DNA from 3 places in the Chryseobacterium sp. GW823-FHT05E08 genome. Region 2 is predicted to be linked to each of the others. Evidence: riboswitches for the same ligand, from Rfam matches in the RefSeq annotation. Region 2 holds a riboswitch; each other region holds the start of a gene.
The links. A riboswitch is a leader RNA that binds a small molecule or an ion and turns the genes downstream of it on or off. The one in region 2 is predicted to bind S-adenosylmethionine.
Positions count from the first base shown of each region.

Region 1 (3,283 bases), 140 kb from region 2:
ATCCGTTTTCAATTGCCTGTTGAGAAATTACCCCAACACTTATTCTCGCTAAAGTAAGCGCTTTAAAAATTCGTCCGTCAATCCCGATTTCACCTAAGAAATCCTCCCCTTCAAATTTGATGATTGATCTGTTTTTTAAAAATTTTATTTCGTTAGCATTTTTCATCGTCTATAAAATATTTTTAATGATGTTATTTAATTGTTCGTATTCCATTAAGAAGGCATCGTGCCCATGAATTGATTTGATCTCGTGATAGAAAACATTTTCCTTTTTTTCTTTAAGCTTTTCAAAGCACATTCGGATCTCGGAAGCAGGAAAGAATAAGTCTGTATCAACGGAGATCATGTGCATTCGCGCCTCGATTTTTTCCAGTTGAGCTTCTTCTGCGTTAATGTTCATTAATAAATGGTTCATCAGTTTATATGATTCTAAACTAAACCTTTCGTTTAATGAATTTCCGTGATAAACAAGCCAATCTTCCGATTCTAAAAGCTGTTTTTCCGGATTGTATTTGTTTTGAAATCTATCGTTTAAAGATTGTGGTGTTCTATAACACAACATCGCATGAATTCTGGCTTTTTGCAGTGGTTTATCATTTCCATTTAATAAAAATTTCTGAACCAGACATTGTGCATGAAGCCAATCATGAGTTTTGTAATCGCAGGCAATAGGAATGAAAATTTCGGCAAGCTGTGGGTTTTTCACCAACATTTCCCAGCCAATTCCTCCTCCTAAAGAACCTCCAATAATGGCGTACAAGTTTTTTATATTAAGCTTTTCAAGGCCTTTTAAAAAGATATTGGCAATATCTGAAGGCGTGAAATCTTCATATTCATCAATTAAAAAATTATCATAGCCGTTTCCGGGAATATTGAAACACAGAACTGTGTATTTATTTGTATCAATAACCTGATTTTCACCAATCAGCTTTTTCCACCACCCCTTTTCTCCTGAAACATCTGAATTTCCGGTTAAGGCATGATTAACTAAAATGATAGGTGCTGAAAACAGGTCTTTCCCGAAAAGCTGGTAGCTCAACGGGATATTGTATTCCTTATTGGAATTTGTCTGATACGAAAGATTAATATAGTTTAGTTCTGTTTTCAATTCTATTATACTTTTTGATAATACAATTTGAAAATGCCATTAGAAATGGCTGAAAGAACTTCAGTAAGTTATCTGTCCAAAATTATATTTGGTAGAACGTAGCACCTTCTTCGCTTGCGCAAAGGGTTGCTAAGGTTTCACAGGGTCTATCCCTCAACCTTTCTTGATAACATTTTCAATATGTGAATGATCGAATGCTGCAAAGATAAAACATTTATTTTAAAAATTTATAAAAATTTAATTTAATCTCGAAAAGCCTTTAAACAAAAGAGCTTCAGGGATATGTTACGTTTTATTCAGATTCCAAATGTTGGAATTATTTTTCAAAAAACTTACCTTCGTAATGAAAAGTGATGAAATATGAGTGTTGAAAAACAAAGACTACAAGATAAAGACTGGAAAAAATGGGGACCGTATGTAAGCAACCGACAATGGGGAAATGTGCGTGAAGACTACAGTCCGGACGGTAATGCGTGGGGATCTACAAGTCATGATAAAGCGGAAAGTTATGCTTACAGGTGGGCAGAAGAAGGCATCGCCGGAATCTCGGATCCGAAGCAGCTTTTATGTTTTGCCCTTTCTTTCTGGAACAAAAAAGATAAAATGGTAAAAGAGCGATTTTTCGGGTTGAGCAATCATCAGGGAAATCATGGCGAAGACCTCAAAGAACTCTTTTATTACTTAGATAACACACCTACTCATAGCTATATGAAGATGGTGTACAAATATCCTATTAACGAATTTCCGTACGACCAAATTATTGCCGAGAACGGAAGACGAAGCAAAAAAGAACCCGAATACGAGCTTTTTGATACTGGAATTTTCAACAATGACGAGTACTTCGATATTTTCATTGAATATTGTAAAGCTGAGCATAATGATATTTTAGTAAGAGTAACAGTTGCCAACAGAAGTCAGAAAGAGGCTCCTATATTGGTTGCTCCGACCGTATGGTTCAGAAATAACTGGAAATGGGGATACAACGTTTACAAAGGTCAGCTGAATGCTTCTTCGGAAAACTGTATCGATATTAATCACGACAGTATTTCCATTAAAAAATTCTATTCGAGAAAGAATAATTCCAACAGTGTTTTCTGTGAAAATGAGACGAATGCTCCCAAATTATACGGAACGCTTTATTCAGGAAATACCTATTTTAAAGACGGAATTAATGATCACATCATCTACGGAAGCAACACTGTAAATCCTGAAAAACAGGGAACAAAAGCTTCTTTTTTAATTGATGAAATGATTGGAGTGGGAGAATCAAAAACGTTTGATTTCAGACTTTCTCCGAATGAAACAGATGAACCATTTAATCACTTTGATGAAATTTTTAATGCAAGAATTTCTGAAGCTGATGAATATTATAACGAAATTCAACATGATGTAAGCAGTGAGGACGAAAAAAATGTGCAAAGACAAGCCTTCGCAGGGTTACTTTGGAACAAACAGTTTTATCATTACAATGTTGGAAAATGGTTAAAAGGTGATCCCAATTTTGAAGCTCCGAGAGATTTCAACAATTATGTAAGAAATACGGAGTGGAATCACATGCACAACAAAGACATCATTTCGATGCCCGACAAGTGGGAATATCCCTGGTATGCAACTTGGGATCTGGCTTTCCACTGTGTCCCTTTTGCTATAATTGATGCCGAATTTGCCAAAAACCAACTTCTTTTATTAACCAAAGAATGGTACATGCATCCCAACGGGCAACTTCCGGCTTATGAATGGAATTTGAGTGATGTAAATCCGCCTGTTCATGCATGGTCTTGTTTCCGAGTTTTTAAAATCGATGAAAAAACAAATGGAAAACCGGATCTTTTATTTTTAGAAAAAGTTTTTCAAAAACTGCTTCTTAATTTCACCTGGTGGGTGAATAGAAAAGATAAAAGCGGGAATAATATTTTCGGTGGAGGTTTCTTAGGTCTTGATAACATTGGTGCTTTTGACCGGAATATGGAGTTGAAGGACGGTCAACACCTCGAACAAGCAGACGGAACAAGCTGGATGGCGATGTACGCTCTGAATATGATGAGAATGGCAATGGAGCTGGCTCAATATTATCAGGTTTATGAAGATATGGCCATCAAATTCTTTGAACATTATCTTTATATCGCTGAAGCCATGGAAAACATGGGAGATGGCAAAGAAGGCTTGTGGAACGAA
Region 1 covers NZ_JBXAHY010000002.1:929,866-933,148, reverse strand. The annotation lists gene AC1Q7L_RS10260 (ACT domain-containing protein) at 1-166, opposite strand, end outside; gene AC1Q7L_RS10255 (alpha/beta fold hydrolase) at 170-1,108, opposite strand; SAM riboswitch class I at 1,174-1,281, opposite strand; gene AC1Q7L_RS10250 (MGH1-like glycoside hydrolase domain-containing protein) at 1,469-3,283, shown strand, end outside.
Region 1: linked by a shared signal. The riboswitch ahead of AC1Q7L_RS10255 (alpha/beta fold hydrolase) and the one ahead of AC1Q7L_RS09550 (SusC/RagA family TonB-linked outer membrane protein) in region 2 are both predicted to bind S-adenosylmethionine.

Region 2 (3,283 bases):
TAATTTATCATTTCCTTGTCCACCGTAACTTGCACGAAGCGTTAACTGGTTGAAGAGATTTAAGTCTTTAATAAAAGTTTCGTTGGATGCTTTCCATGAACCACCGACTGACCAGAATGTACCCCATCTGTTTTCGGGAGAGAATCTTGAAGACCCGTCCGATCTTACTGATCCTGAAAGGAAATATTTATTCTGATAATCATATTCTGCTTTTCCTAAGAAACTCAATAATCCTAATTTATCACTGCTTCCACTAAAACCACCTAACAACGCAGCAGCATCCGGTTCATAATAATACGGAAGTGAAAATTGACTTCTGCTTCCTGAAATCGTCTGATATTCATAATGATAAAATTCCTGTCCACCTAAAATATTAATGTGATGCTGTCCGAATTTTTTATCGTAAGTCAAAATATTACTCGTCGTATAAGAAAGCGTTCTCGAGTTGGTTTTCGTCACTGAACCTCCAATTTCCGCACCTTCTCCTAATAATGGATTGGTGTAATAATGACCATTGTAATTCACTAAATCAACAGAGAAACTTGTTCTGAATTTCAGCTCCGGCAAGAAAGTAAATTCTGCAAAACCTTTTCCTGAAAAGTTATCTTCTCTGTTTTCGTTTTTATCTAAAGGCAGCGTTGCGGCTGCATTTTCATTCTGCAAAGCACTTGTTGGTCTGTATTTTCCGAAGTCGTAAATATAATTTCCGTTGGAATCCAGCTTATAACTTCCATCTGCATTTCTTTCATAATACGGATAGAAAGACGGAATCACTCTCGCTGCATTGATCACGTTATCCGTTCTTGAATCTGATGATGGCGGTGCTTCCTGAAGACTGTTTGTGTAGGCTAAATTGGCTCCAACATTCAACCATTTTTTGACTTCAGAATTGATTTTTAATCTCGTACTGTATTTTTTGAAACCAGATTCTATCGCAATTCCTTTATCATCTAAATATCCTAACGAGAAAAAATAATTGCTTTTTTCATTTCCTCCACTGAAATCTAAGTCGACCTGACTTCTGGAAGCTGTTCTTTGCAAAATATCTTTCCAGTTGTCATTCCATAACGCGGTTGCGCCTGTTAAAAGCTTTCCGTCTGTTCCGACTGGGTTTGGATAACCTGCTCCGTAAGGATTAATTCCCAAAGCATTCACCAAATTATCGGTTGCCATTTGTGCTGCCTGTTGAGAAGAAACCTGACTTGATTTATATCCATTTCTCAGCGCCTCCCAATACAATTCGTAATATTGATCGGTTGATACCTGTTCATAATCTTTAACTGCTCTGCTAGAAAAACCCTGACTGATATTGAAATTCACTCGAGCCTCTCCTTTTTTACCGGATTTTGTTGTGATGATAATAATTCCGTTCGCTCCTCTTGAACCGTATAATGAACTTGCTGTTGCATCTTTTAAAACACTGATCGATTCAATATCGTTTGGACTGATGGAATTGATATTTCCATCAAAAGGAATTCCGTCAACGACAAATAATGGATTACTTGAAGCACTTACCGAACCGATTCCACGAATTCTGATCGAAGCTGTTGACCCCGGCTGTCCCGAAGAACTTACCGCTTGAAGCCCTGGAACTTGTCCTTCCAAAGCTTTTGTAATATTGGTAACAGGTCTGTTGTTGATCTTTTCACTTGAAATCGTTGCTACAGAACCTGTATAACTTGTTTTTTTAGCTTTTCCGTAAGCTACAACTACCACTTCATCTATTTCTTTCTCACGAAGTGTATCTTTTTTTGTTTCCTGACCGTGTACACTGATAATTCCTAAGAAAAATACAGCAACAGGTGGAATCCAAATTTTAGAATTAATTAAACCTTTGCTAATCATAATCAATTTTATTTATCAAATATTAAAAATTTACCCTTTGCAGAAAAGTCAGCAAAGGGCATCGATAAATACGATTAACCAAATGCTTATTGTTCCTTTAAAGGCTGAATGTAACACCTTGCCAAGAGCAGGTTGTTAAGATTTCATAGGGTCAGTTCCCTCCATCTTTCTTTATAAGCCGATCGAAATATGAATGCAAAGCTAAAAACAAATAGTCTACAAAACAAGTAGACTTTAAAATTTTCAATTATAATTTTATGAAAATAAAGTTAATTTAAGCTTAAAAAACACTAAAATAGACAGTTATAAAAAATGTTAAATTTTTAAATATGAGAAATATCATTAAAAATAATGTAAAAGAGTATTTTCACTTAAAATGAAAAAATTAAGTCTTAATAGAAAAAAAAAATTAATTTTATAGAATGAAAGTTTTAATCATCAATGGTCCTAATTTGAATCTTTTAGGCACAAGAGAACCAGAAATTTACGGAACAGTTTCTATGGAAGATTATTTGGAAAATTTACAATCTGAATTTCCTTCTCATGAAATACAATATTATCAATCAAATATTGAAGGTGAGTTAATTAACAGACTTCAAGAAGATGATTTTGAAGCTTTGGTAATCAATCCGGGAGCTTTTACGCATTATTCTTATGCCATAGCGGACTGTTTAAAGAATATTCAGAAGCAGAAAGTGGAAGTTCACATTAGTAATATTTACAAAAGAGAAGAATTTCGTCAGAAATCTGTGACGGCTGCAAATACTGATGCGGTTTTATCTGGTTTTGGGATGGATGGATATCGATTGGCTATTTTGAGTTTGAAATAATTTTATTAACCACAGATTTTCACAAATTTGCACAGATTCTATAACGCAAACATCTGTGTTGATCTGTGAAAATCTGTGATTATTATATAAAAAAATCCTCAACGCAATGATGAGGATTTTTATTTTTAGTTTGTTGTCTGTTGTTGTAATTGAGGTCCGGAAGCGATAAGCTTTTTCCCTTCTTCTGTATTACAATACTGATCAAAGTTTTTGATATATTTTGCAGCAAGATCTTTTGCTTTTTCTTCCCACTCAGTAACTTCGCTGTATGTATTTCTAGGATCTAAAATACCTTCAGAAACGTTTGGTAATTCAGTAGGAATCTCCAAATTCATAATTGGAATTCTAGTTTTTGGAGCATTCTCGATAGATCCATCAATGATTGCATCAATAATTGCTCTTGTATCTTTTAGTGAAATTCTCTTTCCGGTACCATTCCAACCTGTGTTTACCAAGTAAGCTTTTGCACCATGTTCTTTCATTTTTCCGATCAATGTTTTTGAATACATTGTTGGATGTAATGTTAAGAACGCTTCACCAAATGCTGGTGAGAAAGATGGTTCAGGTTCAGTAATTCCTCTTTCAGTTCCGGCTAATTTTGAAGTATA
Region 2 covers NZ_JBXAHY010000002.1:787,505-790,787, reverse strand. The annotation lists gene AC1Q7L_RS09550 (SusC/RagA family TonB-linked outer membrane protein) at 1-1,845, opposite strand, end outside; SAM riboswitch class I at 1,929-2,025, opposite strand; gene AC1Q7L_RS09545 (type II 3-dehydroquinate dehydratase) at 2,268-2,675, shown strand; gene pckA (phosphoenolpyruvate carboxykinase (ATP)) at 2,801-3,283, opposite strand, start outside.

Region 3 (3,283 bases), 590 kb from region 2:
ACTCCTTACAACTGGCAGACTACAAGTTACCAGAGACCCAACAAAGAGGATCTTGTTGTTTATGAATTGTTATTGAGAGACTTTACACAGGAAAAAAACTGGCAGTCATTAATCAATAAAATTACTTATCTAAAAAATTTAAAGATCAATGCGATTGAATTGATGCCAATTATGGAGTTTGAGGGCAATCTTTCTTGGGGATACAATACGTCATTCCATTATGCATTAGATAAAGCGTACGGAACACCGGAAAAATTCAAAGAATTTGTTGATTTGTGCCATTACAACGGGATTGCTGTGATTTTGGATGTAGCTTTAAATCATGCAACAGGACGTTCTCCGTTGGTAAGACTTTGGAATATTGATCCTGATGGAGACGGTTACGGTGATGTAGCTCCAAATAACCCATATTTTAATACAGTTCCGAAACATTCGTACAATGTTTTCAATGATTTTAACCATACAAGTCCGTCAACTAAATATTACGTTGAAAGAACGCTTCAACAATGGTTAACAGAATATCATATCGATGGTTTCCGTTGGGATCTTACAAAAGGTTTCACGCAAAGCTGTTCTGAAAATGATGAAACCTGTACCAATGCTTATCAGCAGGACAGGGTAGACATCATGAAATATTATGCTGATAAACAGTGGGCAATTGATCCAAATTCTTATATGATTTTCGAACATTTAGGAACTGATGCAGAAGAACAGCAATGGGCAAATTACAGAGTTGCAGAAGGAAAGGGTGTAATGCTTTGGAATAATCAAAATGGCGCGTACAATCAAAATACGATGGGCTACAAAGAAAACAGCAACTTTGACAGAATGAATCACACGCTTCATGGTTTCACCAATATGCACGCAGTTGGGTATGGAGAAAGCCATGATGAAGAAAGATTAATGTTTAAAAATATTTCTTACGGAGCTGTAAACGGAGCGTACGATGTTAAAAATCTAAACACAGCGTTGAATAGAATGAAAACTTTCGGAGCAACATTCTTCACAATTCCCGGCCCGAAAATGATCTGGCAATTTGGTGAATTGGGTTATGAATTCAGCATCAACAGATGTGGAGACGGATCTATCAACAATGGTTGCCGAACAGATGAGAAGCCAATTGCTTTTTCTTTAGGATATGACACTAATGCGAACAGAAAGGCAGTTTATGATACTTGGGCTCAGATCATTAATCTTAGAAGTTTGTATCCGGTATTTAAATCAAAAACATATTCTGTAGAATCAAATAATCTTACCAATGATCCTAATGGATTAATTACCAGAATTTACGTGTACGATAATACGGCAAGTACTGTTCAGAATGTTGTCGTTATAGCCAATTACGATACCTCTGCAAAAGATGTTGTGCCTTACTTCCCGTACGCAGGACAGTGGAAAAATTTACTGGATAACACAGTATCAGTAGTTTCTTCTACAACGGCTCCAATTAATCTTCAGCCGGGAGAATTTAGAATTTTCGGAAACTACACAGGAACTTTATCTACAATTGATGCTAACGCTGAAAATAAATTATCACTTCAAATTGCGGACAATCCTGTTAAAAACGGTTTAGCGAAATTAATTTATCATAAAGCCAAAAACGGCGAAATTATAATTTATGACATGAGCGGTAAAAAAATGGATTCCATTAAGCTTAAAAATGAGTCAGGAACTTATGAATTAAAAGCTAATTATCCTGCCGGAACCTATCTGGTTCATTTAAAATCTGAAACCGGAGTTGCTATCCAGAAGATGATTATTAAATAAGACAAACATAATGTATAATTAAACAAAGAGAGGTAATGAAAATTGCCTCTCTTTTTCATTTACACTAAAATTCACTTTTGACCCTTCACCTTTAAAAATTCACAATTTTTGCCAATTAAAATTATTAGTCTACCTTTGCAGTAGATTTATCAAGAAAGGTGGAGGGATTTGGCCCTGTGAAACCTTAGCAACCGGCACGTTTTCAATGTGTAAAGGTGCTAATTCCAACCCGATTGGGGGAAGATAAGTGAAGTCAATATTCTCAATATTCATTCCATTTCTTGACAATCTTTGTTGGCGGATTTTTGTCCGTCCGGGTTTATTATTAATTTTGCAAAAAACAAAAGATGAAGAAACTAAGCATATCTGTATTATTGCTTGGAGCGGTTTTCGTATCGGCTCAGGAACTTGAAAAAGAAAAACAAATCGAAGACGTAATAATCGTCGGAAACCGAAATGCTAAAAGAACAAAATTGGAAACACCTGTTCCGGTAGATGTTATCAATATTGAAAAAATACAAAAATCTGCACCTCAAACAACGGTTCAGGATCTATTAAATTATGTAATTCCCTCTTTTAATGCGGTGAGACAGTCTGCTTCTGATGGAACAGAACATATTGATCCTATGACATTAAGAGGAATGGGACCCGATCAGGTTCTAGTTTTAGTGAATGGAAAAAGAAGACACACAACATCATTAGTTAACTATCAAAATACAGTCGGAAACGGCTCTGTTGGGACAGATTTAAGCACAATTCCTGTGATTGCGATCGACAGAATTGAGGTTTTAAGAGACGGAGCAGCAGCACAATATGGTTCTGATGCCATTGCAGGCGTTATTAATATTATTCTTAAAAAAGATATAGGTGCTTCTGCAAGTTTAAACTACGGATTATCAGGTAGAAATGATGGTGAAACCTATCAGGGAGCAGTCAATTACGGAACTTCTTTAGGAAAAGATAAAAGTTATATCAATTTGTCGTTACAGCTAAGTCAAAGAGGAAAAACGACGAGAACACAGAATCATAAATTAGATATTTTTGGAGATAATTTTGCATATGAATTTGCTCCAAACCCAATTATTGCAGAACAAAATGATGATGCGGAGATTAGTAAAAGAGGCTTAACCAGAGATGATTTCAATTTCCAAATCGGTGATGCTCAAATAAAACAGGCTCAGTTATTTTTCAATGCAGAATATCCTTTTAATGACCATTTTAAACTCTATACTTTTGGAGGATTCAGTTTAAAAGAAGGTGAAGGTTTTGGTTTTAGAAGACTTCCGAGCGAAACTTCAAATATTGTTTCTTCAATTTATCCGAATGGTTTTCAGGCTAATCTGAAATCTCAGGTGTACGATCTTTCTTATGCTGTAGGAACGAAATACAATGTAAACGATTGGCTTTTTGATCTGAGTAATACTTTCGGAAGCAATACATTCAATTATAATGTTAACAACACTAATAATGCTTCTTTAGGTGCGAAATCTCCGACAAGTTTTTATGCAGGAGCGCA
Region 3 covers NZ_JBXAHY010000002.1:196,042-199,324, reverse strand. The annotation lists gene AC1Q7L_RS06815 (alpha-amylase family glycosyl hydrolase) at 1-1,767, shown strand, start outside; SAM riboswitch class I at 1,911-2,017, shown strand; gene AC1Q7L_RS06810 (TonB-dependent receptor plug domain-containing protein) at 2,115-3,283, shown strand, end outside.
Region 3: linked by a shared signal. The riboswitch ahead of AC1Q7L_RS06810 (TonB-dependent receptor plug domain-containing protein) and the one ahead of AC1Q7L_RS09550 (SusC/RagA family TonB-linked outer membrane protein) in region 2 are both predicted to bind S-adenosylmethionine.